2 linked regions of the Mucilaginibacter paludis DSM 18603 genome follow. The protein of the gene in region 1 binds, or shares a complex with, the protein of each later gene. Links are inferred from orthologs where the notes say so. Each region holds a gene or a part of one and is shown on either strand. Other genes may lie near its edges.

Region 1 (15,873 bases):
TCTTCCTTTTCATGATGCTGTTACCGCTATAGGCGCTGCAGGTTGCTGTTCAATGCGCCTTGTCCATGTTTCATAAACTATTTTAAGCCAGATCATCAGGCAAGGTAAAGCCTTTAGTCCGTATTTTTTGGTAACGTGCGTGCTGAGATATTTGGGGAACAAGTCCGATGGAGAAAAACTGGTAATCACGATGGCAAAAATAAGCAAAAACCATTCAAAAGACGTAACCGGCCTGTTCAGGTTAATAAACCAGATAGCCACGCCAACAAAGGCGATGATATACGTTGGAGACTCGGAACTGCTGCTGAATATAATAGGGAATATCAAGGTAGAAGCCAATATCAGCAACTGATAATTTACATTTTTAAAAGCATCAAAACGGATGTACGATGAGAAGAACAAAATAATCCCGGGCACCAGGAACCAGATGTTGGATAGGGCAGGTACATCAAAAATGCGGCGCGCCATGCCTTTAACCGAAATATCCTGCATGGTTGAGGTGGAGTTTTGTATATCCTTGTCGGACAGGCTATGATACCAGTCCTGGTAACACTGCACCACAAACTGTGGCGACGAAAACAACATCGGAAAAACAAAAAACACCACCGACCAAAACACCATGCTTAAAGTAAACTTGAGCTTATGCTCCGAAAAAAAGAAAAAAGCCAGCCCCACAATGCCATACAGCTTAATAAAAGTACCCAGGGCTACCATGCAGGCCGCCCAAAAGTCTTTTTCTTTTTTGATGAAAACGAAGCTCAGGATGATGATGGCGGTTACAAAGGGATTAACCTGCACGCTGAACGACGCCGTCATGAGCTCGTGGGCGCAAATTAAAAATATGGCAACCTGTTTCTTGGTATCAATGGGCAGCAGCGTAACGGCTTTGTACAATACAAAAGTGTTAAAAGTACTCCATAACAATACGCCAACTGCATCGGGTAGCATGTAAAAGGGGGCTATAACCAGCGCGAATATTGGCCCGTAGTGGTTTTTATCCTCAAAAAACTGCGGATACGGGGAAAATAGATTTTGCTGATGAATGAGGTTGTAGAAGGTATACTTATATATTTTGTAATTGTTGATCTGGTGGATCAACAGCTCTTTAATGGCCGCTATAAAGCTTAAGCCAAACCATAACGTTAATACAAAATACTTGTTGGTGAACAGTTTTTTTATCGTTAGCATCAAAACAAAGGGAATGTAAGTTTGGTGTTACAAACATATAAAATATATGTACGTTGTAGGAATAAATAATTCAAATTGGTTTTTGTGGTAGTTAACAGAAGCATCGCTTTGCTGCCAATTTCGAAAAATTAGTCGGTTGTTATAGCTTAAAGTGTTTAACAAAAAAAGGCTCCCTGTAAAACAAGGAGCCTCCCGGACAACTAAAGAAATCTACCTATAAAACTTCAGTTGCCACATCATCCATCACACTTAACCTCACATCTTTCAAATCGCCTGCAAAGGCAACAAAAGCATTCTCAGTTAATATACGGTGTTGGTTGGCGATTAGATTTTGTAATTTGATAGTTCCTATAACAAAACGGAATTTACCGGAATAAAAACGTTCGTGGATGTAATCAAAGTTAAGCGCCTCAATCAGTTCTTCATCGTCATAACGTACATAAACGTTCAGCTCGATATCGTTGGTAAACTTGAGGTCTTTCTTTTCGTGCGTTTTTTTGTATTCGTACTGGTAATCGTAGCGCAAAGCTGCTATATCTGATAATACAGCCGAGCCAGTGGGATGGCCGCCAGCGCCCTTACCGAAAAAGAATTGCTGATCGGCGAAGGCGGCCTGCACTACTACGCCATTGTATTCGTTATCAACGTTATATAAAAACTCGGTGCTGTTTACAAATTTTGGCATTACAAATAAGGCTACATGCTGCGAGTCGAGCTCTTTAGCGGCAGGCACCAGCTTAATTTTAAGGCGTTTTTCTTTGGCGTACTGTAGGTCGTAGGTGGATAGGTTCTGGATGCCGATATTCAACACCTCTTCGGGCTTAACAATTACGCCATAAGCGTGCGCGGCTGCTATAACAAGTTTGTATTTAGGGTCAAAGCCGCCAACATCTGATGTGGGGTCGGTTTCGGCGAAACCAAGGTCCTGCGCTTGTTTTAGCGCCGTATCGTAGTCCAGGCCCTCGTTGTAAACTTTGGATAAAATGTAATTGGAAGAGCCGTTAAAAATACCGCTGATAGAATGCAACAATTCGTTATCGTAATACTCTTCCAGGTTACGGATGATGGGGATACTGCCGCATACCGCACCTTCGTATAAAAGCGATGTGCCGTATTGTTTTTGCAGGTAGATGAGTTCTTCCAGGTTATCGGCAATCATTTTTTTACTGGCCGAAACTACATTCTTGCCTGATGTTAAAGCTTTTTTAACAATCTCGAAGGCTGCTTTAGAATCATTGATCAACTCAACCACCGTATTAATTTCCGGGTCGTCCAGTATCTCGTCCCGGTCGGTCGTAAACAGTTCAGCGGGTAAAGTGCGCTTTTTGTTAGGGTCTTTGATCGCGAATTTTACGATCTCGAAGTTCAGTTGTTTCGTCTTAATAATGTCGTATAATCCCTGGCCCACTACACCGAAGCCAAAAATACCGATCCTTAGTTTTTTACTCATCTTAAAAATTATGCAGTTTGCATTTTAACCACTTTCCCGTTCAGGTTGTTGCCTAAAAAGGACTCGATTGTTTTTGTTAATATTTCTGTTTCTATTAAAAAGCTGTCGTGCCCGTATATCGAATCAAATTCCGAATAAACGGCGTTGGGGATATGCTGATACAGATATTGCTGCTCCGAAACGGGGAACAGGATATCCGATTTAATGCCGATAACCAATGTGGGGGCCTTAACCTGGCTCAAAGCCTGCTCCACACCCTGGCGGCCACGGCCCACGTTGTGCGAATCCATCGCTTTGCTTAAATACCAATAGCTGTAAGCGTTAAAGCGTTTAAGCAGTTTTTCGCCCTGATAGCCCTGGTACGATGATGATTTATAATTATCCAGCTTCTCGTTATCATCATCCTGCTGGGTAGCCTGGTAAGTTTCATATCCCCGGTAGGATAACAGGGCCATACTGCGTGCCGCTTTTAACCCCTTGCTGCCGCCATCGGGCTGGTTGGCGTAAAATGTACGATCGGTACTAATGGCCAACCTTTGCGACTCGTTAAAGGCGATGCCCCAGGGCGAATGTTTGGCGTTGGTAGCAATCAGGATCTGGTAATTGATCCTTTCGGGCTCAATGATAGACCATTCCATAGCCTGCTGGCCGCCTAATGAACCGCCAATTAAAACCTTGATCTGATCGACACCTAAATGATCGGCCAGCAGCTGATGCGCGTGCACCATATCACGAATGGTAACCTGCGGGAACGCCAAGTAATAGGGTTGTTGGGTAACCGGGTTAATGCTCAACGGATTGGTTGACCCATAAGGTGAGCTTAAAACGTTGGCGCAAACTATGTAATGCTCTTCGGGGTTAAAAAGATTATTCTCTCCAAACAAGCCTGCCCACCAGTCCAGCACATCCGAGTTGGCCGTGAGCGCGTGGCAAACCCAGATCACATTATTGCGGTTTTTATTGAGTTTACCAAAAGTATGGTAGCCAATTTGCAGCCCGTGCAACTTCTGCCCGCACTCCAGGGTAAATGTTTTTGAATATTTAAATATTTCTGCGCTCATCAGGGCCTACCTCAATCTGCTCTTTTAAAAGGAGCAGTTTTTGTTAATTTTTTATTTATTTCCCCCTCGCCGGAAGAGGGGGAGGGATTACATCAGTTTTATGCTTCCTCTAATTCCAGGTGTTTAATTTTGGCAAAAGCCTGTTCAAAGTCAGCCTTAATATCGTCAATGTGCTCAATGCCTACGGCTACCCTTAATTGGGTTGGGGTAACACCGGCGGCGGCCTGCTCCGTATCTGATAATTGCTGATGTGTTGTGGCCGATGGTTGGATGATCAAGGTTTTTGCATCGCCCACGTTAGCCAGGTGACTCACCAGTTGTAAGCTGTTGATAAACTGACCGGCATTTTCTTTTTCGCCCTTAATCTCGAAAGATAATACGGCGCCAAATCCATTTTTAAGATATTTTTTGGCCAATTGATGGTGTGCCGATGATTCGAGCCCCGGATAATTTACTTTGGCTACCTGCGGATGATTTTCCAACCATTTAGCAAGTTCTAACGCATTATCAACATGGCGCTGAACGCGTAAAGACAAAGTTTCCAAACCCTGGATGAGCAGGAAAGAGTTAAATGGCGATTGCGATGAACCGAAATCGCGCAGACCCTCAACCCGGGCACGGATGATGAACTGGATATTGCCGAAGGGGCCGCCAACGCCAAATACATCAGCGAAAACCAAGCCGTGATAACCTTCGGAAGGCTCAGTAAATTGTGGGTACTTGCCGTTGCCCCAGTTGTAGTTGCCGCCATCAACAATAACGCCGCCAATGCTGGTGCCATGGCCGCCAATCCATTTAGTGGCCGACTCAACCACCACATGAGCGCCATGCTCTAAAGGGCGGAACAAATAACCACCTGCGCCAAATGTATTATCAACTATTAAGGGCAGATCATATTTATTGGCCAGCGCGGCAATTTTTTCAAAATCAGGAATGTTAAAGCCGGGGTTGCCAATAGTTTCAAGGTAAAGCGCCTTGGTATTGCTATCTATCAGTGCTTCGAAGCTTTCGGCGCTGTCGTCGTGGGCGAAACGCGCTTCTACCCCTAAACGTTTAAAAGCTACTTTAAACTGGTTATAAGTGCCACCGTATAAAAACGGAGAGCTTACAAAGTTATCGCCCACCTGTAATATATTGTTCAGGGCAATAAACTGCGCCGCCTGGCCCGATGCTGTGGCTAAGGCAGCAACGCCACCTTCAAGTGCCGCAATGCGTTTTTCAAACACATCGGTAGTGGGGTTCATGATGCGGGTGTAGATATTGCCAAACTCTTTCAACGCGAACAGGTTGGCACCATGCTCGGCATTTTTAAAAACGTATGATGTAGTTTGGTATAAAGGCACAGCGCGTGAGCCTGTTGTAGGGTCTACTTCCTGACCTGCATGTAATTGTAGTGTTTCAAATTTTTGAGTTGACATGGGATGTTGAATTTTAAGTTTTCAGAATTAATTTTTGGATGTTAGATGAATGATTTCAAAGGGTGCCCGCACCCCTGGAAATTGTACACCAATTTTTCAGTAATTGAAAAAGGCGCTTCCCGTCGTTTAGCAGCTTAACAAGCAACACATACACATTGGGCTATTTGAGATAGCAACCAACACATACTCGCGACGGAAATCTTTCCGGTAATTAAAAAAATCTAAAAGCAACAACAGTATTTTCATGGTTGTACATTTATATTCCCCGATGATCCATTCACCGGGCCAGGATTTGGCACCTTCTCCGTTCCGGAGGGTTGCCAGTGGGTTAATGAGCCTGATCTCTCGCCACTTCTTTATAAATCAAACCTTTTGAGGGGCATGATCTTGGTATCGCTACCAAATAATGTTTCAAATATAGGATACAATCATCTATTATGCAAAACAATATTTTGATGTATTTTATATCGTGTTGATAGCCAGTGATATATCTTCTATCAAGTCGTCGATATTCTCTAACCCGACAGATACCCTGAGCAGGTTTTTAGGTGTTTGGGTATCCGGCCCTTCAATCATCGCTCTATGCTCAATCAGGCTTTCAACGCCGCCGAGGCTGGTGGCCTGGGTAAATAATTTCAGGGCGTTAACCACTTTAGCAGCTTTATCCGCGCCGCCTTTAACACAAAAGGAAAGCATGCCGCCAAAGCTTTGCATTTGCTGTGCGGCTATGGCGTGCTGCGGATGCGTGGCTAATCCCGGATACATTACCCGTTCAACTTTTGGATGTTTTTCTAAAAATTCGGCCAGTAGCTGTGCATTTTGTACATGGCCCTTCATGCGGTAGGGCAAGGTTTTAATGCTGCGTACCAGCATATAACAATCCTGAGGGGAGGGGATGGCGCCGCCCATTTCCTGCACCTGCCGTATTTTTTGCCACCAATCGTTTTTGTCGGCTGTAATTAAAGCGCCGCCCATAATATCGCTGTGACCGCCAAAATATTTGGTGGCCGAGTGCATAACCAGGTTGGCACCTAAAGCTAAAGGCTGCTGGCAAAGGGGGGTAGCAAAAGTATTATCGCAAACCACTAACAATTGGTGCTGTTTGGCAATGGCTACGGCTTGCTTAATATCTGTGATTTTAAGTAAAGGGTTTGAAGGTGTTTCGAGCCAGATTAAAACAGTATTGGGTTTGATGTGATCTTGCAAAATGGTTGGATCGTTTACATCAATAAAATCGAACTCTAAAATACCCGCAAATACATTTTTAAGCAAATTGCGCAAGCCGTGGTACATATCGTCCGGCGCAATAATGTGGCTACCGGGCTTGAGCGATTGAAAAACGGCCATACCTGCGGCATTGCCCGATGAAAAAGCCGCGGCATCAGCGCCACCTTCCAGTTTAGTCAGCACGTTTTCCAGCGAGGTGCGGTTGGGGTTGCTTGCCCTGCTGTAAATATAGCCACCCGGATACTCACCCTGCTCGCGGATAAACGTGGTTGAGGTAGTGATAGGCTGTATTACCGCGCCTGTATTGTTGTCGGCGTGGTTACCGGCGTGTATGGCAATGGTTTCTATTTTCATCGGCATTATGTTGACCGGTAAAAATAAGGAATGGCGGGTGAATGTGCTAACAATAAATTGCTGCGTGTGAATAATATGAGCGAATGTGGCGATGTGTTTGATGCTTTGGATGGAATGCTTCTCCTGCCATCTAACCTCAATGCAAACGCACTAAAAAAGTTCATTTGATTTTATTGGCGCAAAAAGGAAAACCTGCTGACAAGGGGGCGCCTACGGAGCCAAAACTTCTTCTTTTTGTCTGCTATAAACAGGAAGCTCCTACCGGAGCTCTTTAACGGTTTGTTTTGACTCCAGCGGAGTCGCCCGTTTATAGGCAGGCCTTTAAGCTGTTGGGGCTCTGTAGGTGCCTCCTCTTACTTTTTTAATGCGTTTGCCCTGTTATAGTGTAGTGGATGTTTACAAGGTTTGGATAGTTACCGCGTGTTAAAGTGTGCTGATATTAATTGTTTATGGCTTTGATAAGCAAGGATAATAAATCTGTCAAAACTGAAGTGATAGCCTGCTCTTAATTTTATTGTTTTTCTTCGGGAGGAGGAAAATGTATACCCTTAACATGGCTCTGAAATTGCTTTTCTCGGCTTTCAAAATCGATGATAGTATCTTTTAAATAGAGCCACCCTTGTTTTTCTGATAGCATTCGACAATAATCTTCAAGTTTTTTTAATTGCCTGGGGTAATTATCACCGTAAACTTTATATTGAGATGGTAAAGCTCGTTCTGGATATATCATAACTTTAAAAGAAGGCGCGTCTTGTATGTTATCTTGAATATATTGAGAATCGAGTTTAGCTTTGTCGATTTCTTTCATCAGGATATTTAACTCGTTTAGGTTGATTTTTGTCCTGACAAAAAAGCTGTCGGTTTTTAAATTGTTTTTTCGCAAAAAGGCTTTTCCCTGATCGTCCACTTTTAGCGAATATGAATATTGCCAACTACTGCTCCATGTATAATCAAGTAATGTAAAGGACGGCTTGTACATATAGCAGCCACATGTTCCAATTATTAATATTGCATAGATAACGTACCTGTAGACTTTGATCATATATGTTTTACGCTAATTTACAGATTGATTCTAAATTAACGCCAATTTCTTTGTTACATCAAAATGATCAAAAAATTGTCCCCTTTATCGTACTTTTGCAGGCAAAGGAATTACAATGGACTCCGAACTATCTTTAACTGTCTTATTGAATAACCCGCTTTTATTGCCCGAACTCAGGGCTATCGCCCAAAAGGTTTACAATAACGAACGAATTACTTTTGACGAGGGCGTTATTTTGTACGAAAAAGGCGAACTGGCTTACCTGGGTACTTTAGCCAACTACATCCGCGAAAAGCGCCACGGCGATAAAACCTACTTTAACCGCAACTTTCATATCGAGCCTACCAATCTTTGTGTTTACGATTGCAAATTCTGCTCCTATTCGCGCTTAATTAAAGAGCGTTCGCAAGGTTGGGAGTATACCATGGAAGAGATGCTCGATATAGTGAAGAAATATGATGGCGAGCCGGTTACCGAGGTACACATTGTTGGCGGTGTACTGCCGCAGTACGATGTGCCATTTTACAGCGAGTTATTTACCCGTATTAAACAACACCGGCCCGAACTGCATGTTAAGGCATTAACGCCGGTTGAATACCATTATATTTTTAAGAAAGCCAAAATTGATTATGCTACCGGTATGAGCCTGATGAAGGATGCCGGCTTGGAATCGATGCCGGGCGGCGGTGCTGAAATATTTCACCCGGAGATACGCGAGCAGATAGCCAAAGATAAATGTACTGCCGACCAATGGTTGCAGATCCATGAGGAATGGCATAAACTGGGCATGCGATCAAACGCAACGATGTTGTACGGCCATATCGAACAATATTGGCACCGGGTAGATCATATGGATAGGTTGCGGCAGTTGCAGGATAAAACCGGCGGCTTCCAAACCTTTATTCCGCTTAAATTCCGTAACCAGGATAACCAGATGTCAAATGTTCCCGAGTCAACCGTAGTTGAAGATTTGCGGAATTATGCTATCGCCCGCATTTACCTGGATAACTTTGATCATATCAAGGCCTATTGGGCCATGATCAGCCGTAACACGGCACAGCTTTCGCTTAATTTTGGGGTAGACGATATTGATGGAACTTTGGATGATACCACCAAAATTTATTCGATGGCGGGGGCTGAAGAGCAAAATCCCGGAATGTCTACCAAACAATTGGTTGAGCTGATTAAACAGGTGGGCAGGCATCCTATTGAGCGCGATACCTTATATCACGTGGTAACTGATTATAATGATTTTGAATTTGCCGACGAGCCTAAACCTCAATTTTATAAATTGCCCGTGATCAATTAAACACATTGATCATCATGAAATAAATGATAGTAAAAACACTGTATATAATTCGCCACGGCCAAACTGATTTCAATAAAAAAGGAATCATCCAGGGCCGCGGAATTAATGCCGAACTGAATGACAGGGGGATTATCCAGGGTAAAGCCTTTTACGATGCTTACCACAACGTGCCATTCGATAAAATTTATATCTCTTGCCTAAAACGCACTGAGCAAACCGTGCACGAGTTTATTGAAGCCGGTATCCCTTACGATAAGTTGTCAGGGCTGGACGAGTTAGCCTGGGGGATTTACGAGGGGCAACCGAGTACTCCCGGTAACAGGGCCGCCTTTTTGCAAATTATGCGCGAATGGGTAGACGGGGATCTGGATCAAAAGTTTGAAGGTGGCGAAAGCCCGAATGAACTACAGGCCCGGCAAAAAGAAGCGCTCAACGTGATCATGAGCCATCCCGAAGAAAAAAATGTATTAATTTGTATGCACGGGCGTGCCATGCGTTTGTTTTTATGCCTGTTAACCGGCATCAGTTTAACGCGTATGGACGAGTTTCCGCATCAAAATGTTGTATTATACAAGGTTACTTATGATGGTAACCAATTTGAAATAGCAGAGTTTAACAACGCTGACCATCTGAAACATCTGGCTCCCGACTTGTGAAAAAAATAAAAATATCCGCTGTTAGTTATACCAATACCAAACCCTTTTTATACGGCTTACAACACTCCGGTATTCTTGATCAAATTGAATTAAGTTTAGATGCTCCGGCAGACTGTGCCCAGAAGCTGATTGATGATGTGGTTGATATCGGGCTGATACCGGTTGCCGCAGTGTTGAACATACCCAACTGGCAAATTGTATCTGATTATTGCATTGGCGCCGTTGGCGCAGTAAATTCTGTGTTTATATTCAGCAATTGTAAAATTGAGGATGCCAGATATTTGCAGTTAGATCCGCAATCGCGCTCGTCCAATAACCTGGCTAAGGTATTGCTGAAAAATTATTGGAAGTTAAGCCCCGAGTTATTAATCGATGCGAATGACTATAGCGTTTCAACCGATCAGTTTACGGCCTTTGTGCAAATTGGAGACAGAACTTTTGGTAAGAAAGATCAATATGAGTACGTGTATGACCTGGCCGAAGAGTGGCAGAAGTTTACCGGCTTGCCTTTTATGTTTGCCGGCTGGATAGCTAACAAGCCTATACCTGAGGCGTTTATTACCGAGCTTAACCAAGCATTGAAATTAGGGTTGGATAGCCGAGCCGAGCTTTTTAAAGAGTTACCCAAGGTTGCAAATTTTGATGTGGAAGATTACCTGATGCATAAAATAGACTTTGATGTAACACCAGGAAAAAAAGAAGCGATGCAGCTGTTTCTAAACTACATCAGGACGCTTTAAGCAATTGCTGTTCAATTTTATCTAACAGCAAAAAGATATCAAAAGGTTTGGAGACGAAATCGTTGGCTCCCGATTCTAACACCGATTGAGTTAAATTAGGTGTAGCAGATATCATGATGACTGGTATGCCACTTGTTTGTTTGTCGGCTTTAATTTGCCTGCAAATATCTCTACCGTCCATTCCAGAGAGCATAATGTCCAGTAAAATAATATCTGGTTTATATTCGTCTATTTTATTGAACACTTCATCGCCTTTCGGTGTGGTATTCACATCATATCCCGAATATTGTAGTAATTCAACCAATGCATCCAAGATGTATGGGTCGTCATCAACAGCAAGTATTTTTTTTGACATGGAATTAGTTATACAATTTGGAAAGAAAAATGATGGTTATTGTGTGCTATAAAAACTGTCAATTTTAGTGCCATAATAGTTTGATTTTTGACGAATTTTTAAAACAATTATTTGAGCCGGTTGGTAGTCGCCTTTTATTATTGGGATACCTTGCATAACTTAAAAACAAATACTACATTTGCGCCACAATTAACAAAAATTATTAACACTTTAATATTATTCAGGTAATGTATTTAAGTAAAGAAGCGAAACAAGAAATTTTCGCAAAACACGGCGCCGGACCGGCCGATACAGGTTCAGCAGAAGGACAAGTAGCATTATTCACCACACGTATTGCTCACTTAACCGGTCACTTAAAGAAAAACAAAAAAGATTTTTCTACCCAGTTATCACTGCAAAAATTAGTAGGTAAACGCCGTGCATTGCTGGCCTACCTTTACAAAAAAGATATTTCAAGGTATCGTGCTATCATCAAAGCTTTAGAGCTTCGCGACATCATTAAGTAAATATTTTCGCATTTTAATAAAAAGCCGTCGCAATTGCAGATGGCTTTTTTACTTTTGTGCAAATAATAATACACCATAAAAATAATCGCTGTACTCAAAAGATGAAAAGTGCAGCATAATAAAAAAAAGATGAGTTATAACGCAATTAAAAAAGTATTCGATTTAGGTGACGGCCGCACCATTGAGATCGAAACAGGAAAATTGGCCAAACAAGCCGATGGTTCGGTTGTGGTAAAAATGGGCGACACCATGTTGCTGGCTACGGTAGTATCAACTCCGGAAGCTAAAGAAGGTGTTGACTTTTTACCACTATCTGTTGATTATCAGGAAAAATATGCTGCTACTGGCCGTATCCCTGGTGGTTTTTTACGCCGCGAGGCACGTTTATCAGATTACGAGGTTTTGATCTCGCGTTTGGTTGACCGCGCCTTACGTCCATTATTCCCTGATGATTATCATGCCGATGTACAAGTGATGATCAGCTTGATCAGTGCTGATAAAAACATTATGCCTGATTGCCTTGCAGGTTTAGCAGCTTCGGCGGCTATTGCTGTTTCTGATATTCCTTTTAACGGCCCTATCTCAGAAGTTCGTGTAGCTAAAATTGATGGCAAGTTGGTAATTAACCCAACCGTTAGCGATTTAGAGCGCGCTTCGTTAGAGTTTATTGTTGCAGGTTCTGCAAGCGATATTAACATGGTTGAAGGTGAGTGCAGCGAAATTCAGGAAGCTGAATTGGTTGAGGCTATCAAATTTGCACACGATGCTATCAAAATCCAGGTTCAGGCCCAGGTTGAACTAGCTGCCGAGGTTGCTAAAGCAAAAGTAAAACGCGTTTACAGCCACGAGCATAGTAACGAAGACTTAAAGAAACAGGTTTTTGCCGATACTTACGATAAAGTTTACGCCATTGCTGCGTCGGCTTCTTCAAAAGATGAGCGCTCTGAGGCTTTTAAAAATTTACAAAAAGAAGTTGTTGCTTCTTTAGGTGAAGATGCCGATGATGTAAGCAAGTTTTTAGCGAAAAAATATTTCCACGATGTGCAGTATGATGCCGTACGTAACCTGGTATTAGACGAAGGTAAGCGTTTAGATGGCCGTACAACTACCCAAATACGCCCTATATGGAGCGAGGTTGGTTATTTACCTGCTGCTCACGGTTCTGCCGTGTTTACCCGTGGCGAAACACAAGCGTTAACTACGGTTACTTTGGGTGCAAAGGATGATGAGCAAATGATTGATGGCGCGTTTATTAACGGCTACCAAAAATTTCTGCTTCACTATAATTTCCCTGGTTTTTCAACCGGCGAAGTTCGCCCTAACAGGGGAGCTGGCCGTCGCGAAATTGGCCACGGTAATTTAGCTATGCGTTCGTTAAAACAGGTATTGCCTGATGAAAACGAAAACCCATACACTATCCGTATCGTATCTGATATTTTAGAATCAAACGGATCATCATCAATGGCTACGGTTTGTGCAGGTACACTGGCTTTGATGGATGCAGGTATCAAAATCAAGGCACCTGTATCAGGTATAGCCATGGGCTTGATTACCAATCCCGAAGGAACCAAATACGCTATCTTATCGGATATCTTGGGCGATGAAGATCACTTAGGTGATATGGACTTTAAGGTTACCGGTACCGAAAAAGGTATTGTAGCTTGCCAGATGGATTTAAAAATCAATGGTTTATCTTATGAAGTGTTATCAAAGGCCTTAGATCAGGCTAAAGAAGGCCGTCTTCATATCCTGAACGAAATGAAGAAAACCATCGACATTCCACGTGATGATTATAAAGCGCATGCGCCACGTATTGTATCCATGCGTATCGATAAAGAATTTATCGGTGCCGTTATTGGTCCCGGTGGTAAAATTATCCAGGAAATGCAACGTGAATCGGGTGCTACCATCTCTATCGAAGAAAAAGATAATCAAGGTATCATCCAGATATTTGGCGATAACAAGGAGTCGATCGATAAAGCGGTTACCCGTATCCGCCAGATTGTAGCTAAGCCGGAAGTTGGCGAAATTTACGAAGGTAAAGTTCGTTCTATCATGCCGTTTGGTGCCTTTGTTGAAATTATGCCAGGTAAAGATGGTTTACTGCATATTTCGGAAATTGACCATAAACGCATTGAAACAATGGATGGCATTTTTGAAATTGGCGATGAAGTTAGGGTGAAACTGTTGGATGTGGATAAGCAAGGAAAGTTAAAGCTTTCAAGAAAAGCTCTATTGCCGCGCCCACCACGTACCGATGCGCCTGCTCAAAGCTAATTTGTATCAATAATAAAAGAAGAAACCCTCAGAAACGAGGGTTTTTTCTTTTATATTAGTTCCCTAAAGCGCCATTGGCGGGTTTAAAAGTGCTTTTTTAAAAAACATCAAACAATTTTGTTTTCCGTTCCTTTTTAACAAGGTTATCTATGAGTAAATGTATACGTAATATCCGCTCCTATTGAATATAATGATACAAACGCCCAATGATCCTTTAAATTTCTTAAATAATTCGTCGGCGGATCCTGCGCGCAAAAGTGCCCAAACAGATTTGATCGAGCAGTTATTGTATGAGATTATCAGGGTAAAGGATCTGATTAAATATTACGACGATATCCCCAATGGTGCCGGGCAGTTAGGATCGTCAATTCTCACCGAATTAGTGGCCGAAGCCTACAAATCGCTGGTTGACTACGACACCGTATTAATGAAAAAATATTACGATCTGCTGCAAAATTGCGATTAACTTTCAGCAGCGCAGCCTCCCTTATTTACATGCTATGCAAATCTTCAGCTGGTGGCCCCGATTTCCCTGCTTGTAGTATTAGAATTGCCTGAAAAGGGATTTTTGCGTCAATAAAATCAAATGAACTTTTTTAATGCGTTTGCCCTGTATGCAGATAGCAGGCACAGTTATCATCATAACGGAATCCTGCTGACAAGGGAGCACCCTACGGAGCCAAAACTTTCTTTTTTTTGTTCCCTATATATAAACAGGGAGCTCCTGCCGGAGTTCTTTAACGGTTGTTTTTGACTCCAGCGGACTGGCCTGTTTATAGCAAAGAGGCCTTTAACCTGCTTTGGCTCCGTAGGAGCCTCCTCTTACTTTTTTAATGCGTTTGCCCTGCTATCCGCACTGATAAAAGGCTATGATACCCGAAATTTTGTGTAAGTTTGGCCGCATGAATCACCTGATTTCTCCCTCTATATTAACAGCTAACTTTGCCAATTTGCAAAAGGATATTGATATGCTTAATCAAAGCCAGGCTGATTGGATACATGTAGATGTAATGGATGGCGTTTTTGTGCCCAACATATCATTCGGTTTCGCTGTAATTAAAGCAATTAAGCAATTTGCTCAAAAACCATTGGATGTCCATTTAATGATCGTTGACCCGGACAGGTACCTGGAAGAGTTTAAAAACGCGGGTGCTGATGGCATTACCGTACATTACGAAGCCTGTACGCATTTAAACCGAACCATCAATAAAATTAAGGAGTTGGGTTGCAGGGCGGGAGTGGCGCTTAATCCGCACACGCCAGTTGCTTTGCTTGACGATATTATAGCAGACCTGGACCTGGTATTGATCATGTCAGTCAATCCGGGTTTTGGTGCGCAAAAGTTTTTATCAAACACCTACAAAAAAATAGCCGACCTTAAAAAGTTATGTGCTTTACGTAACCCGGAACTGTATATCGAAATTGACGGCGGAGTTGATGCAGGTAACGCTGCTCAATTGATTAACACCGGTGCAAATGTTTTAGTTGCGGGCAATGCGGTGTTCTCGGCTAATGATCCAAGTGCTGCTGTTGCTACGCTTAAATCAATTGTATAAGAGGCTATGATGGAGTATAACACCATGACATTGGCGTTAACTAAATATTTTTTTTAATCAGTAGCTATACAATTTCAAATTATTTACCTTCGGGGCGTAAAAATTGAAATGCTCTTAATACAGCATCTAAATTTTAAACACAATAATAATATACAAAGTCTATAGTTTTTAAGGTGAAACTTTAAAACAGGTAAGCTGACTAAAATAAATTATATAAATATGAAACATAATTTTGGTGCCGGACCAGGCATTTTGCCAAACGAAGTATTAAAACAAGCCGCAGAGGGCGTATTAAATTTGAATGGGATAGGATTATCTGTTCTGGAAATATCGCACCGCTCTGTTGAATTTGAGGCTGTTTTAGATGAGGCCGTTCGTTTGGTGAAAGAATTGTTTAACGTGCCCGAAGGTTATTCTGTGTTGTTTTTACAAGGTGGCGCAAGTACGCAATTTGCCATGGTGCCTTATAACCTGTTGCCTTCTGACGGAAAAGCTGCTTATGTTGAAAGTGGTGTATGGGCTAACAAGGCTATCAAAGAAGCCAAATTTTTTGGCGATGTACAGGTTTTGGCCACCGGTAAAGAAAATAATTTCAAATCGATCCCTAAAGATTTTGAAATTCCTGCCGATGCTGCTTATCTGCATATTACATCCAACAATACCATTTATGGCACCCAGTTGCACCAGTTCCCACAGTCGCCAGTACCATTGATTTGCGATATGTCTTCAGATAT
Region 2 (15,834 bases), 1.5 Mb from region 1 along the record:
GTTAGTTAGCGGTAGCCTGGTGTTAGATGCAGCTGTTATTGCCAATAACTAAGTATGCGAAGCAAAAGTTGAATAATTTATTCCCTATTTATAGTCGCTTTACAGCATCGAGTGTATAAGCAAATAGAGAATAGCTTCCATTGTAATGATGCTCAACATAAGTGAGATACAGTTTACAGGTAGTTATCCTGATAATGGAAATATTTTGAAATTGATTTTGTTGTTTTAAAATAAGTTTCTATATTTGCAGTCCTTAAAACAGAACGAATAATAGCTATAAGAAATGGCAAATCATAAATCATCCATAAAAAGAATCAGGTCTAACGCTGCGAAGCGTTTACGCAACAGGTATCAGGCAAAAACCACCAGAAATGCCATCAAAAGATTAAGAAGCACTACAGCCAAGGCAGAAGCAGCTCCTCTTTTATCTAAAGTAATTTCTATGCTTGATCGTTTAGCTAAAAAGAACGTTATTCATAAAAACAAAGCTTCAAATAACAAGTCTAAGTTAACCAAGTTTGTTAACGGCTTAGCTTAATTTACATACAGCTTTAAATAGCTTAAAAATAGCGATGGGTTTAAATACTCATCGCTATTTTTGTTTTGCTCCATATTTTAAATAGCTTTAAAGCATAAAGCTAAACCATAAACACAGTGGAGTATTACGAAGGCAAGATCAGTATCAAAGCATGGGCCGAAGAGGATCGCCCGCGCGAAAAATTGATTGGGCAGGGCAGGCGAAATTTAACCGACGCGGAGTTGATTGCTATATTAATTGGGTCTGGAAGCAGGGATGAATCAGCTGTTGAGTTAAGTAAGCGTATTCTGCATCATTATAAAAATGATTTAAATGCTTTAGGTAAAGCATCAGTTGCCGAGTTATGTAAGTTTAAAGGCATCGGCGAAGCCAAAGCGATATCAATTGTAGCTGCGCTGGAGCTTGGCCGCCGCCGCGATGATACCGAAGTTAAGGCGATAGAGAAAATTGGCAGCAGCCGTGATGCCTACCAGTTATTTTATCCTTTACTGGCCGATTTAAATCACGAAGAGTTTTGGATTATGCTGATGAATAAAGGGAATAAAATAATAGGTACCCACCTGATCAGCAAAGGTGGTTTAGCTACAACTATTGCCGATCCGAAAATTATTTTCCAGATATCCCTTGAGCACCATGCGGCTTCGGTTATCCTGGCCCATAACCATCCCTCAGGCAATTTAAAACCAAGTGCCGAAGATCTCAGTCTCACCAAAAAAATAATCGCCGGAGGGAAACTGCTGGATATTACGATTTTTGATCATATCATTATAACTGATCAAGCTTATTACAGCTTTGCTGATGAAGGTGTGTTGTGAAAGGTTGATATGGAGGGAGATGTGTCCTTTGATATGAAGGGTTCCTGGAAAATGTCATCGCTATTTTTGGGGCTGGTCTGATCTGTTGCTTATCATGACGTTCGTTTAAGTGGTTGATTGTCAGTATTTTTTTTGCTTTGATAGTCACTGGTTCTTAATTTATAGCCGGAGCCTTACTCAGTATGACATGCCTTTTTTAGTGCGCGCAAGCCGTCATCCTGAGTATCCGGTCCGGCCAGCCGAAAAAAACTGGGATGACGTTTGAACCTTGTAGATTGTTAGGTGCAGAAAGAAAGTGCGCAAAAGCCCGACTGCAGTCAGGCCATTGCGCACTTTTCCTGTGCACTAATGTAGATCACGAAATTCCAAATGTCATCCCTGTTTTTCCCCGGCTGGCATCATCTGTTACATTTAATGCAAAGCAATTAATCTTGTTTCTATTTCACGTGATTACATCTTCCATAAAATGAATTGTCATCTTCAAATCTTCCATAAATAGACCTATCTTTGCGGTTCATTTTTTGCAAGCATGAAGATCTCGTATAACTGGTTAAAGCAATTCATCCAAACAGATAAAAGTCCTGAAGAGTTATCCTGCATTTTAACCGGAATAGGTTTGGAGGTGGAGAGCCTTGAAAAAGTGCAGTCTATTCCCGGTGGTTTGGAAGGGCTGGTAATAGGCTATGTAAAGGAATGTGTACAGCACCCCAATGCTGATCGTTTACGCGTAACCAAGGTAGATGTTGGTACAGGCGAAGATCTACAGGTAGTTTGCGGCGCAGCTAATGTAGCCGCAGGGCAAAAGGTTGTGGTTGCTACGGTAGGTACAACGGTTTATCCACTAAAGGGCGAACCTTTTAAGATCAACAAATCTAAAATACGTGGCGAAGTATCCGAAGGGATGATATGTGCCGAGGATGAAGTAGGCTTAGGCGAATCGCACGACGGCATTATGGAGTTAGACTCTGATGCCGAAGTTGGCGCCTTAGCGAAGGATTATTTCAAACTGAACGACGATTATTTATATGAAATTGGGTTAACCCCTAACCGCGCCGACGCGGCATCGCACCTGGGTGCGGCAAGGGATATTGCAGCCTTTTTAAAAACTGACATCCTGAAGCCTGATGTAAGTGCGTTTAGGGTGGATAATCATGAACTTGAGATAGACGTAGTAGTTGAAAATGCCGCCGCAGCGCCCAGATACTCTGGCTTAACCATTTCGGGCGTTGAAGTGAAAGATTCACCTAAGTGGCTTAAAGAAAAGCTGGCTGTTATTGGCCTGCGTTCTATCAATAATATTGTTGATGCTACCAATTATGTACTGCACGGTTTGGGCCAGCCCATGCATGCTTTTGATGCAGATGCAATCAGGGGCGGAAAGATAGTTGTAAAAACCGGCCTTGAGAGTGTAACCTTCAAAACTCTGGATGATGTCGATCGTAAACTTTCGGGCGATGACCTGATGATATGCGATGCTATCGGGCCGATGTGCATTGCCGGCGTTTTTGGTGGTGCCGAATCGGGCGTAAGCCAATCTACCAAAAATATATTCTTGGAGAGTGCTTATTTTAATGCTGTATCAGTTCGTAAAACATCCAAAAGGTTTGGTTTAAAAACAGATGCCTCGTTCCGCTTTGAGCGTGGTACCGATCCGGATATTACAGTATTCGCTTTAAAGTACGCCGCATTGTTAATTAAGGAGATTGCAGGAGGAGTTATTTCATCCGAAATTTTTGATTTTTATCCTGCGCCGGTAGCGCCTTTTGATGTGGAGCTATCCTACAAAAACGTTGACAGGCTGATTGGTAAATCTATACCGCACGGCGAAATTAAAGCGATTATTACCGCTTTGGATATCGTGATAACAGGCGAAACAGCCGAAGGATTATCACTCAAGGTACCTCCATACCGGGTTGACGTTACCCGGGATGTGGACGTGATAGAGGAGATATTACGGATTTATGGCTATAACAATATCGAGATCCCTACCCAGATCAGGGCTTCGTTAAATACTTCGGGCAGGCCCGATAAGGATACCGTACAAAATACCATCTCGGATATCCTGACAGCTAATGGGTTTAACGAGATCATGTCCAACTCGCTCACTAAATCGGTCTATGCCGAAAATATTGATGAGGCGGTAAAGATATTGAACCCGCTGAGCAGCGATCTGGATATCATGCGCCAAACGTTATTGTTTTCGGGCCTGGAAGCGCTGGCTTATAACCAGAACCGCAGAAATATGGATTTGAAGTTTTACGAGTTTGGTAAAACCTACAACCTGAAGGAAGAAAAGTACGTGGAGAACCAACGCTTTGCTTTATTTTTAAGCGGGGCAATGCAAACAGAAAATTGGAACGCCAAAACAACAGCGGCAACATTTTACAATTTAAAGGCCGTAGTTGACGGATTGATGGCCCGTCTTAACGTTACCGATTTTACTGTAGAGGATACTGCCGACACTAATTTTGCTTATGGTTTAAAATACAACCGTGGCAATAAAACATTGGTGAGTTTTGGCGCCGTAAGTAAGCCTGCCTTAAAAAAAGCCGACGTAGATAAGGAAGTATTTTATGCCGATTTTAATTTTGATGTATTGTTGGGCCTGGCTAAAAAGAATACGATAGTTTACCGGGAGGTATCTAAATTTCCGGCCGTGCGGCGCGATTTATCTATGCTGATTGATAAAGGCGTATCTTTCCAGCAGTTAAAAGGCATAGCCCAGAAAACCGAGCGTAAATTGCTTAAGGATGTAAACGTGTTTGATGTTTACCAGGGAGATAAGCTGCCATCAGGAAAAAAATCTTATGCGCTGAGCTTTGTATTGCAAGACGAGGAGAAAACATTAACCGACAAAGCTATTGACGCCATAATGCAAAAATTAATTTATAACTTCGGTAAAGAGGCCGGGGCAGAGATCAGGAAATAGCATTTGTTAGATGTTAGTAGGTTATTAAGTTAATATGTTGTTAAATTTATCGGATATTTGTATGAAGTTTATTCATAGTCGTTGTCGGGATATTTAAAAAACAAATAACGTGATAGTAAGTCAGCCAGATAACCAATCACTCTTTAACAAAACAATTAGAATAAGTAATGGCTGTATTAGCTGAACATCTGGATAAAGTTATAGAAAAAACAGAGAGGTTAATTGAACTTTGTGGTGCTTTACAGGAAGAAAATGATTTGATGAAGCTGGAAAACCAGTCCTTAAAAGTAGCACTGTCAGCAAGTAAAGAAAAGAATAAAGAGTTTGAAGAAAAGCTTCGTGTATTGAAGTTAGCCAAGTCGTTTTCAGAAACAAATGAAAAAACGCTTGACATCAAGCAAAAAATTAACGAATTTGTGCGGGAAATAGATAAGTGTATTGTATTGCTTAAAAAGTAATACAAAAAAGTGAAATGCTCAATGGGAGAAATCTCCATAAAAATAAATATTGCTGACAGAGTTTACCCCTTAAAGGTAAACATGGAAGAGGAAGAAATAATACGCAGAGCGGCTAAACTAATTAATGACCGGGTGAAGGAATACCAGGAAAATTATGCAGTTAAGGATAAGCAGGACCTGCTTTCGATGTGTGTGCTACACTACGCTACATCGGCTTTAAAAGCCGAGAAAAGGGTAGGGGTTGAAGACACGGAAGTAGCGGAAAGGGTTTACCATTTAGATAATTTGTTGTCGGAGTTTTTCTCAAAGTAATAACGTTCTTTATCATACTAAGAGCAATTAAGATTTAACCGCAGTTAAATTTTAAGTTTCACTATTTATAAACTTAACACTTCAATATGAATGGAAGCGAGAGGGTATACGTTATTTCGAAGTATCTAACGATGATCCGGCTTTCAACACTTTATCGAAGTTTAATAATACATGAGGCTTAGAGTTTAGTTGCGGTTTTTTTATTTTATACCAATTATATGAATATATTATATGCAATTATCGGGCTGTTGGTGGGCATCGGAGCGGGTGTGCCAATCGGTCGTTTTTTATTAAGAAAGCTCTTCCGCGATCAGGAAGTAGCTGCGCAAAATAAAGTAAAGAAAATTTTAAAGGATGCTGAAAATAATGCCGAGATTTTAAAAAAGAACAGGCTTTTAGAGGCAAAAGAGAAATTTTTGCAGATGAAAGGTGAGCATGAGCAGGAAGTAAACGCGAAGAACAATGCCATCAATCAGCGCGAAAACAGCTTAAAGCAAAAGGAACAATCACTGAACCAAAAGCTTGAAAACGCTAATCGTAAAGATCAGGAAATTGAAAATGCGCGCAAAAACCTGGAAAAGCAAACCGAAATCGCTTTAAAGAAACAGGAAGATGTGGAACTGCTAAAAAATCAGCATTTACAGCAATTGGAAAACATTGCAGGCCTATCTGCCGAAGAAGCTAAAAATCAGTTGGTGGATAACCTGCGCGAAGAAGCCCGTACCAAGGCCATGATGCAGATTAAGGATATTGTTGACGAGGCTAAACTTACTGCTACCAAGGAGGCCAAGAAAATTGTGATCCAAACGATACAACGTACCGCTACCGAAAGTGCTATTGAAAACACGGTTTCAATCTTTAATATTGATAACGACGAAGTAAAAGGGCGCATTATTGGGCGTGAAGGCCGTAACATCCGTGCGCTTGAAGCAGCTACCGGTATTGAAATCATTGTAGACGATACCCCTGAGGCCATTATCTTATCGGGATTTGACCCAGTGAGGCGCGAAATTGCCCGTTTGGCTATGCACCGTTTGGTTACCGACGGGCGTATTCACCCGGCACGTATTGAAGAGGTGGTAGCCAAAACCAAGAAGCAGATAGAAGAAGAAATTGTTGAAATAGGTGAACGTACCGTAATTGACCTCGGTATCCATGGTTTGCATCCCGAATTAATCAGGATGGTTGGCCGGATGCGTTACCGTTCGTCATACGGGCAAAACCTGTTGCAACACTCGCGCGAAGTAGCTAATTTTTGTGCTACCATGGCGGCTGAGTTAGGGTTAAATGTAAAGCTTGCTAAACGCGCAGGTTTGTTACATGATATAGGTAAGGTGCCTGATGATAATCCGGAGTTACCCCACGCTATATTGGGTATGCAACTTGCCGAAAAATATAAAGAGCACCCGGAAGTATGTAACGCCATTGGTGCCCACCATGATGAGGTGGAGATGACTTCGATGATATCGCCTATCATCCAGGCTTGCGATGCCATATCGGGTGCACGCCCAGGTGCACGCCGCGAGGTTGTTGAGAGTTACATCAAGCGTTTAAAAGAACTTGAAGAACTGGCTCTGTCATACCCAGGTGTAGAAAAAACATTTGCTATCCAGGCCGGCCGCGAGTTGCGCGTAGTTGTTGAAAGTGAAAAAATCAGCGATGCACAGTCAGAAATATTGGCTGCCGATATTTCAAACCGCATTCAAACCGAGATGACCTATCCGGGGCAGATCAAGGTAACCGTAATCAGGGAAACCAGATCGGTCGCGTTTGCAAAATAAAAGCCGCCTTTAAACCGCGTAGCGCTCATGCACGCTAAAAACAGATTAAAGTGCATAATCTTCCCCCGTAGGGGAGACTTTGAAAACTATGTCGACAAATAGTAAAAATACAAAAGCTTCTAAAGCCTTTCCGCCTGTAGGCGGAAAGGTTGAGAAGCGTCTTGTTGATACCTATTTTGATCAATACGCCGAAAGCCATCAAAATCCAACAAATAAATTGATCCATTGGATATGTGTGCCGCTCATCGTGTTCAGCTTGCTGGGCGTGGTTTGGTCCATACCCTTTCCTTACATCAAATTTCTGGGTAGTTATAACGGCTTTGTTAACTGGGCATCCTTTCTCATTGCTTTCTCAGTTTACTATTATTATAAACTATCGCCTGTACTGTCGTATTTTATGCTGCTCATTATTTTTGCCTTTAGTTATGGCATTATACAATTGGAGTTTTGGCAAAAAACAGGCGGCCCACAGGTATGGCAATCATGCCTTGCGATATTTGTACTATCCTGGGGGGGCCAGTTTATTGGCCATAAAATAGAAGGTAAAAAACCATCCTTTTTAGATGATCTTAAATTTTTATTAATCGGCCCGATATGGCTTGTTCATTTTATTCTGCTCAAACTAAAAATTAAGTATTAATGGATCCAGCTTCAAACTAATCTGTTTGAGGTGTTTATCATTTAAATTCGTGTCTCTTTGCAGGTTTAAGTCTTCATACTCGCCTATTGGTGTTTTTATATGTGTTAAATTAATGTTAATTACTCATTGAAATTATATTAAAAATACAGGCTTATTTTCTATTAAAAATAATCTTTTATTAACATTGACTTAATGTTGATGGGCAACCTTTGTGCTCAAATCGAACACAAATGAAAAAACTTTACCTTTTCCTGTTAACCAGCATCATACTCGGCATAGCCGGAGTAGCGAATGCACAGATTACCAGTGCTGTAATAAGCGGTAAAATTGTTGATCAGAAAGATCAGCCATTACCTGGAGTTACCATAACTGCCGTAAATACCAGTACCGGAACCAAATACGGTACACAAAGTAATGTTGACGGTCGTTATTCTATTCCCAACGTAAACGCTGGTGGTCCTTACACCATTAGCGCCTCTTTTATTGGTTTTAAAAAACAAGAAAGAGTAAACGTTAACCTTAACCTGGGTAGCGTAACTTTCAACTTTAAATTAAGCGACGCGGCAACCGAGTTAAAAGCCGTAAACATTACCGGGACACCAACTAAAACCGGAACAAGCACAAGCATTAATCAAAACCTGATCAGGAGGTTGCCCTCTGCAAACCGTAGTTTACAGGATTTAACCCGTACTACGCCGCAAAGTGCTAATAACTCTTTCCAGGGTACAAACTTTCGTTATAACAACGTAACAGTGGATGGTGCCATTAATAATGACGCAATTGGCTTTAGCCCTTCATTGGGTGGTCAAACCAACCAATCCGGACAAGTAGGTAGCAGTACACGTACCAGCCCGATATCGGTTGATGCGATACAAGATATTCAAGTATATGTTGCACCTTACGACATTAAAATTGGTAACGTATTAGGTGGTAGTATTAACGCGGTTACCCGCAGTGGTACAAACACCGTTACCGGTTCAATATACGGTTTTGGCCGTGGCGCTTTTTCGGTAGGTAAAAACAATATACCAGCTAACGTTGGTGGCGATGGATCAAAAGAGCCGAACGATTTCCATGATTATCAAACAGGATTCCGTTTAGGTTTGCCTATCGTAAAAGATAAATTATTCTTCTTTACAAATGAGGAAATTGCCCGTCGTCAGGATCCTGTAATTGGTGCTGCGGGTGAAGGTACTTCTCAATTTATCATAACCGCTACCCAAGCTCAGCAGTTATCTGATAAGTTCAAAGCGCTAACAGGTATTGATCCTGGCACTTATGGTAACACTACCATTTATTCCAATTCAAACAAATATTTTAACCGTTTAGACTGGAATATCAACGATAAAAACCAATTAACGGTAAGAAATAACACCATATCATCAACAGCTACCAACCTGGAGCGCGATGGTGCTAACTTCCGTTTCAGTGGTATTGATTATACATCACATAACAATTCAACTTCAACAGTTTTAGAGTTGAAATCACGTATATCTAATAACGCCAGCAACAGCTTGTTAGTAGGTTATTCAAGAGTTCATGATTATCGCGATCCAAACTCAAATCCTGCATTGCCACAGATAGAAATTGGTGGTAATCAGTCCGGTTCAATAATCTTTATGGGTACAGACCGTGAGGCCGCCATTTTTGATATGCACCAAAACACCACTGAGTTTACGGATAACTTTACCTTAACTAAGGGCAAGCACACCTTTACCTTTGGTACACATAACGAGTTTTATGATATCACATATAACTTTGTTAATGCCTGGAATGGTCGTGATTCTTATGCAAACGTTCAAGCCTTTTTAGATGGTTCGCCAACACGTGTGCGTAATAACTATAACTACACCAATAACACACGTGATTACATTTTAGCTAATCCCTCTGCAAAATTCAATGTTAACCTTTTAAGTTTATATGCTCAGGATGACATACAGGTTACCGATAACCTCAAGGTTACTGCTGGCTTACGTTTTGACTACGCTGATGTAGCTAATAAACAGCCTTTAAGCGATAAAACTACCAGTGCCGCAGTTGATACCTATTATGGCAATACATTTACTTACACAAAACCTAAAGATATCACCAATAAATATTTAGGTAATGTACAGGTAAACCCACGTGTATCTTTTAATTACGATATCAATGGCGATCAAAGCGTTATATTGCGCGGTGGTACCGGTACATTTACAGGTCGTGTTCCATTTGCCTGGTTTGGATACGCATTTTATAACAATGGCGTAACCTACGGTGCTTATGATAACCAACCGGTATCAAAAGGTGGTAAAGGTGCCGAATTTACTGCCGGTACTAATCCAACTCAAGCACCAGCAAACGGCGGTTTAAACTTCGTTAATCAACAAGTACCGGCTCCTAACACCAGTGCAACAGGCCCAACACAAGTTGATATGATTGATAACAACTTTAAAATGCCACAAGTATGGAGAAGCAGTTTAGCATTGGATTACAAAACTGAAGATCAGTGGAAGTTTACTGTAGAAGGTATTTATACTGATGTTATCCGCGATTTAAAGTTCCAGCAGGTAAATACTGTTGATAATGTAACTTATTATCCATACGATACTCAACACATACAACCTATTTTTGTTAACTCAAAGGTTTCGGGTAACTTTACTAACGCCTACCTTTTATCAAATACTAACCAAGGTTACCGTTATAGCTTAACCGGACAGATAGCAAAATCATTCCCTTTTGGTTTCGATGCTACCGCGGCTTATACTTACGGACAAGCTAAGGACGTTACAAATGGTATCCGTAATTCAATGGAGTCTAACTGGCAGTTAAACCAGGCTGCCAATCCTAACAACCCACAGGCAGCTTATTCTAACTTTGATATACGCCATCACATTGTTTCAACTTTAAACTACAGGTTGGTTTATGGTGCAGACAAGAAAATGTCATCTAACTTCACCGTTTTCTTTAGTGCGCAATCAGGTACACCTTACACCTTTGGTTTTTATAACACAGCTATTGATGGTACAGGTCAACAGGTTAACGTAGCTTATATTCCTAAAGTTGGCGAAACCGTTAATTTTTTCAAGGATATTACCGGCGGAAAAACTGCGGTGCAACAAGCTGCTGAATTTGATCAGTTTATCGACGGAAATGATTACTTGAAAACACGTCGTGGTCAATTTACAGAACGTAACGCTGCACGTACGCCATGGAATACTCAAGCTGACTTCCGTTTTACACAGGAATTCAACTTTGGAAGCGAAAAACACAAACAAATGTTAACTTTTACGTTTGACATTATCAACCTGACAAACTTGTTGAATAAAGATTGGGGACATTATTATTTCTCGTCAAACACTTTCAACTCAACCGCCAGTGTTGGTTTGGCTAAATCTGTTACACCTTCATTCACAAACGCTTCTACAACGTATCCAACTTATACGTTTAAAGATCCAGGAGTTCCTTATCAGGTTGATCCTTTCTTATCCCGTTATTCAATGCAATTCGGAGTACGTTACAGCTTCTAATTGTAAGAGAGGAAAAGTCTTGAGTTTTCAGTCAGGAAACCTTGAGCTGATACCTTTAATATAATAGTCCATAAAAAAAGCCGGTTGAACAAAGTTCAACCGGCTTTTTTTATGGACTATGGACTATGGACTATGGACTATGGACTATGGACTATGGACTATGGACTATGGACTATGGACTATGGACTATGGACTATGGACTATGGACTATGGACTATGGACTATGGACTATGGACTATGGACTATGGACTATGGACTATGGACTATGGACTCAAAGATTCTTCCCCAACTTCTCCAGCATCTCCTGTGGCACCTTTTCCAGGTCGAGCACTAAAAATCCGTCTAAGCAATCGGCAAATTTAGGATCGATGTTAAAGCAGATGATTTTGCCGTTCAAGGCTATATACTGCCTTAACAGCACAGGCACTTTCATATGGCGGCTTTCTATTTCTGATATCAGGCTGTCTAATGATTTGAAAGTATCTTCACCCTGCATCAGCAGATCGGTATCAATACTCGAAAAATCGACCTTGAATTTTTTGCGGGGTTTAACATACTGGGCCATATCATGATCAAAGTGATTACGGTTAATATAATCTACGATCAGTGATTTGGAGAACCGCGAAAAACTATTGCTGATGCTAACCGGGCCTATCAAATAGCGGTATCGAGGGTTATCAATCAGGTATTTTAAAATTCCTTTCCATAGTAAAAACAGTGGCAGGGGTTTTTGCTGATATTCCTGGCGGATAAACGACCGGCCCAACTCCAGGCTCTTTTTTAAAACGGACGTAAACTGACTTCTAATTTTAAAAAGCTCGGCAGTATAAAAGCCTTTTTTACCCAGGCTGTAAAAAATTTCATCGCCCATGCCTATGCGGTAGGCGCCAACAATTAGTTTAGCATCGGTATCCCATATAAACAGGTGATGATAATAAATATCATACTCATCAAGGTCGATACTTTTGTTGCTGCCTTCGCCCACCTGCCTGAAGGTGATTTCGCGCAGGCGGCCAATCTCAAGGATGATGTTGGGGATGGCGGATGTTGGCGAGATAAAAACCTCGTAATTTTTTTCCGTCCAAACCAGGTAACTTTCCCGAAGGGTAGCAACCTCATTTTCCAGAATGGTAGTGCTTATGGCATCGGCAATGGCCTCGGGGCTTTTTTTTATTTTAAATAAGTTACGCGGTTTAAATATCTTTTTGTGCTCTTCCAGCCCTGCACCGAGCGCATAAGTTTTGGCACGCAAAAAACTTAAAAGATTAGTGGTATTGGTGCCGTAGCGTTTAATGTCGTTAACATCAATAGGCTTGCCAATGCGCAGTTTAATAGTGTGCCCGTGCTTATTAAACAGCTCGGATGGCAGCTTGGCGGTGCGTAGGGTAGGGTGGATGAGGCTCAGCAGGTTAAAAAGCAAACCATTATTGCCGTGGAAATAGATAGGCACAACAGGTACGTTGGCCCGAGCTATGATTTTGCCTACCACAGGGTGCCAAAGGCGGTCGGTAACCTGATGCTCCCCTACTTTATAGGTTGATACCTCGCCAGCGGGGAAAATACCTATTGGCGTGCCGCTGTTCAACAACTCAAGCGTGTTTTTAAGGCCGCTTATGCTGGATGAATGCTCAATATTTTCAAATGGGTTTACGGCTATAAAATAATCGCTTAGGTTGGGTATCTTCTTGAGCAAAAAGTTAGCCATCAATTTGGCATCCGGCCTAACCATGCATAGTATTTTGAGGAGTACCATACCCTCAATACCTCCGTAAGGATGATTGGCTATTGCGATGAATCCGCCGGTAGAAGGTATATTTCTCAATTCGCGCTCATCAAACTCAATATCAATACCGCAGCCTTCCAATATGGCATCAACAAATTCGGGCCCTTGCTTGGGTTGAGCCTGTGCAAACAGTTGGTTAACCTGGTTAATCTTCATGATCTCCATTAGCAGCGCGGCTAAACCCGGCATTCTCAGCTTATCTAACTTAGTGGCTCTGGCAAATTCTTCTCGGGTTATTATCTTCATTGCGTTTTATAGGAATGCAAAAATATTCATAATTTACCAACCCATTGAGTGGAATGATACGCGCATTTAAAAATTACTTTGCAATAACTAAAAAAGAGTGGAACGGAATGGTTGTGCTGATGCTTATTATCGCTTTGGTATTGGCCGCGCCCTATGTTTTTCAGTATTTCTATCCCAATAAATTGGTCGATCAGGACGAGTTTAACCAGGCAATAGCCCGCTTGAAGAAAATTAAGCCTGCTATTGATCCTCAAAACGTATTTAAAGGTGAGGATGATGTTAAGGAGGCGCACCCGGTAATGTATCGGTTTAATCCTAATCATTTGCCTGTGGCGCAGTGGCTTCAATTGGGCTTAAGTGCGCGCCAGGTTGCCGGGATAAAAAAATACGAAGCCAAAGGCGGTAAGTTTTATACCAAGGCCGATGTGCAGAAGATGTACACTATTACTGCCGCCGACTATGCCCGGTTGGCCCCCTTTATTGATTTGCCGGAGGGCGAAGGCAGTGTGAAAAAAGAAGGGGTGATTTTAGAATTAAACACTGCAGACTCTGCCCAACTCACCACGTTAAGGGGTATAGGCCCCGCATTTGCCCAGCGTATTATAAATTACCGCAATCAACTTGGCGGATTTTACCAGAAAGAGCAACTGATGGAAGTTTACGGCGTTGATACGGCAAAGTATGCTCAATTGGCTAAACAGTTTGTGCTTAACCCTAAAAAGATAGTTAAGCTACCTATTAACAAAGTAGCTGTTGACGATTTGCGACGGTTTCCATACCTCAACTTTAAACAAATGAACGCCATAGTTGAGTACCGTAAACAACATGGCAACTACTCTTCTATTAATGATTTAAAGGATATTGCCCTTTTGGATGAAGGAATTTTGCGTAAAATTGCGCCCTATTTAACTTTCAAATGATAGAGCAACAAATTAAAACAGCTATTCGCGATATTCATGACTTTCCGAAGCCCGGGATTGTTTTTAAAGATATTACCCCGATATTGAAAGACCACGCGTTATGTCATAACATTGTTGAGGCCTTTGCCGATCAGTTACAGGGCGTGCGTATTGATGCTGTGGCCGGTGTTGAAAGCCGTGGCTTTCTGTTTGGTTTAATGCTGGCCATGCGCCTTGGCGTGCCATTTATACCCGTACGCAAAGCCGGTAAGCTGCCTTTTACAGTGAGGCGTAAAGTATATGAACTTGAATACGGAACTGCCACCATCGAGCTGCATACCGACGCGTTTGAACCGGGTAGCCATATATTAATCCATGATGATTTGCTGGCCACCGGCGGTACGGTAAGTGCTACCAGTGAATTGATCCAGGAGATGGGCGGCATAGTGGCTGGATTTTCGTTTGTTGTTGGCCTTGGGTTTTTAAATGGTGAGCAAAAAATCAGGCCTATCTCTGAGCGTGTCGTTGTTTTAGCCAATTATTAAATAATGGTTAATTTTTTTAATAAGCATACTAACCTGTTAAAATATCCTGATTTAAACTAAACTAAGTATCTGTACTGAAAACCATTTTATTCTATTATTTGTTGTGCTTTTGTATTGATGAAGCTATATAATATTTTATAACTTCGTTTAAAACCAATATAAAATATGGATACTTCTTTAATGGATACCACTGTTGGGTATGATTTTTACGTAAGTGAAAACCAACGTATGGTAGCCCGGATGGCTGGCGATTTTGCGGAAAAAAATATCCGGCCGTATGTGATGGATTGGGACGAGACGCAAACCTTTCCGGTAGACTTGTTTAAAAAGTTAGGTGAGTTGGGCTTGATGGGGGTGTTGGTGCCAGAGATGTATGGAGGCTCGGGCTTTGGCTATTTTGAGTATGTTACCGTTATTGTTGAAATTGCCAAGGTGTGTGGCTCTATAGGCCTCTCGGTGGCTGCACATAACTCGTTATGCACCGGGCATATTTTGGCTTTTGGCAACGAGGAGCAAAAACATAGGTGGCTGCCTAAACTGGCCACAGGCGAATGGATAGGAGCATGGGGCTTAACGGAGGCCAATACAGGTTCGGATGCGTTGGGTATGAATACTACGGCGATATTGGATGGCGACCATTATGTAGTAAACGGATCAAAAAACTGGATAACGCATGGCAAATCGGGCAATGTAGCCGTGGTAATGGTTAGAACAGGCGAAAAAGGCGATTCGCATGGCATATCAGCTTTAGTTGTTGAGAAGGGTACTGATGGTTTTACACACGGAAAAAAGGAGAACAAGCTGGGGATGCGTGCATCTGAAACAACTGAACTCATTTTTGATAACTGCCGCGTACCCCGGGAGAACCTGTTAGGCAGCCAGGGTGATGGCTTTAAACAAGCTATGAAAGTACTGGATGGCGGGCGCATATCCATAGCAGCTCTGTCATTAGGCATAGCTAAAGGGGCGTTTGAAGCAGCTGTAAAATACGCTAAGGAGCGTCATCAGTTTGGGCAGCCCATCTGCAACTTCCAGGGAATATCGTTTAAGTTAGCAGATATGGCCACTGAGATTGAAGCGGCCCAACTCCTGATTATGCAGGCTGCCGATTTAAAGAATCGCAATAAGAGCGTGACCAAACAATCGGCTATGGCTAAATACTTTGCTTCCGAAGTAGCCGTAAAAGCAGCCAACGATGCCGTACAGATTTTTGGCGGGTATGGCTATACCAAGGATTTTCCGGTCGAGAAATTTTATCGTGATGCTAAGCTTTGTACCATTGGAGAGGGCACATCCGAAATACAAAAAATTGTAATAGCCCGGGAAGTGTTAAAGTAAGTTGGATAGAGCAGTAAAGATTAATAGGCATACCCAATCATAAA

What was found.
Region 2: pnp (region 1) and rny share a complex: the UniProt entries of both Bacillus subtilis proteins name them as parts of the possible RNA degradosome complex. The link is inferred for Mucilaginibacter paludis DSM 18603 from one-to-one orthologs.

The regions. Positions count from the first base shown.
Region 1 is NZ_CM001403.1:6,519,406-6,535,278, forward strand. Bases 11,091-14,009 are described here. They hold pnp (polyribonucleotide nucleotidyltransferase), read left to right. Parts: upstream 11,091-11,435; coding sequence 11,436-13,583; downstream 13,584-14,009. Other genes in these bases: rpsO (30S ribosomal protein S15), read left to right, coding at 11,091-11,306; MUCPA_RS27420 (hypothetical protein), read left to right, coding at 13,774-14,009. Outside these bases: MUCPA_RS27355 (glycosyltransferase family 2 protein), read right to left, coding at 1-13; MUCPA_RS27360 (glycosyltransferase family 87 protein), read right to left, coding at 10-1,188; MUCPA_RS27365 (homoserine dehydrogenase), read right to left, coding at 1,403-2,638; MUCPA_RS27370 (homoserine O-acetyltransferase family protein), read right to left, coding at 2,647-3,699; MUCPA_RS27375 (O-acetylhomoserine aminocarboxypropyltransferase/cysteine synthase family protein), read right to left, coding at 3,798-5,117; MUCPA_RS27380 (trans-sulfuration enzyme family protein), read right to left, coding at 5,580-6,698; MUCPA_RS27385 (hypothetical protein), read right to left, coding at 7,210-7,605; aminofutalosine synthase MqnE, read left to right, coding at 7,856-9,049; MUCPA_RS27395 (histidine phosphatase family protein), read left to right, coding at 9,073-9,705; MUCPA_RS27400 (menaquinone biosynthetic enzyme MqnA/MqnD family protein), read left to right, coding at 9,702-10,445; MUCPA_RS27405 (response regulator transcription factor), read right to left, coding at 10,432-10,800; more of rpsO, read left to right, coding at 11,028-11,090; more of MUCPA_RS27420, read left to right, coding at 14,010-14,049; rpe (ribulose-phosphate 3-epimerase), read left to right, coding at 14,486-15,139; serC (3-phosphoserine/phosphohydroxythreonine transaminase), read left to right, coding at 15,359-15,873. UniProt on the Bacillus subtilis protein: Involved in mRNA degradation. Catalyzes the phosphorolysis of single-stranded polyribonucleotides processively in the 3'- to 5'-direction. Necessary for competence development in Bacillus subtilis.
Region 2 is NZ_CM001403.1:5,037,018-5,052,851, forward strand. The notes cover bases 4,672-7,551. They hold rny (ribonuclease Y), read left to right. Parts: upstream 4,672-5,270; coding sequence 5,271-6,833; downstream 6,834-7,551. Other genes in these bases: MUCPA_RS21340 (hypothetical protein), read left to right, coding at 4,672-4,740; MUCPA_RS21345 (cell division protein ZapA), read left to right, coding at 4,762-5,052; MUCPA_RS21355 (Mpo1 family 2-hydroxy fatty acid dioxygenase), read left to right, coding at 6,922-7,473. Outside these bases: MUCPA_RS21320 (DUF4397 domain-containing protein), read left to right, coding at 1-52; rpsT (30S ribosomal protein S20), read left to right, coding at 284-538; RadC family protein, read left to right, coding at 655-1,353; pheT (phenylalanine--tRNA ligase subunit beta), read left to right, coding at 1,883-4,282; more of MUCPA_RS21340, read left to right, coding at 4,450-4,671; MUCPA_RS21360 (TonB-dependent receptor), read left to right, coding at 7,704-10,979; MUCPA_RS21365 (lysophospholipid acyltransferase family protein), read right to left, coding at 11,251-13,008; MUCPA_RS21370 (helix-hairpin-helix domain-containing protein), read left to right, coding at 13,062-13,928; MUCPA_RS21375 (adenine phosphoribosyltransferase), read left to right, coding at 13,925-14,452; MUCPA_RS21380 (acyl-CoA dehydrogenase), read left to right, coding at 14,618-15,790. UniProt on the Bacillus subtilis protein: Endoribonuclease that initiates mRNA decay. Initiates the decay of all SAM-dependent riboswitches, such as yitJ riboswitch. Involved in processing of the gapA operon mRNA, it cleaves between cggR and gapA.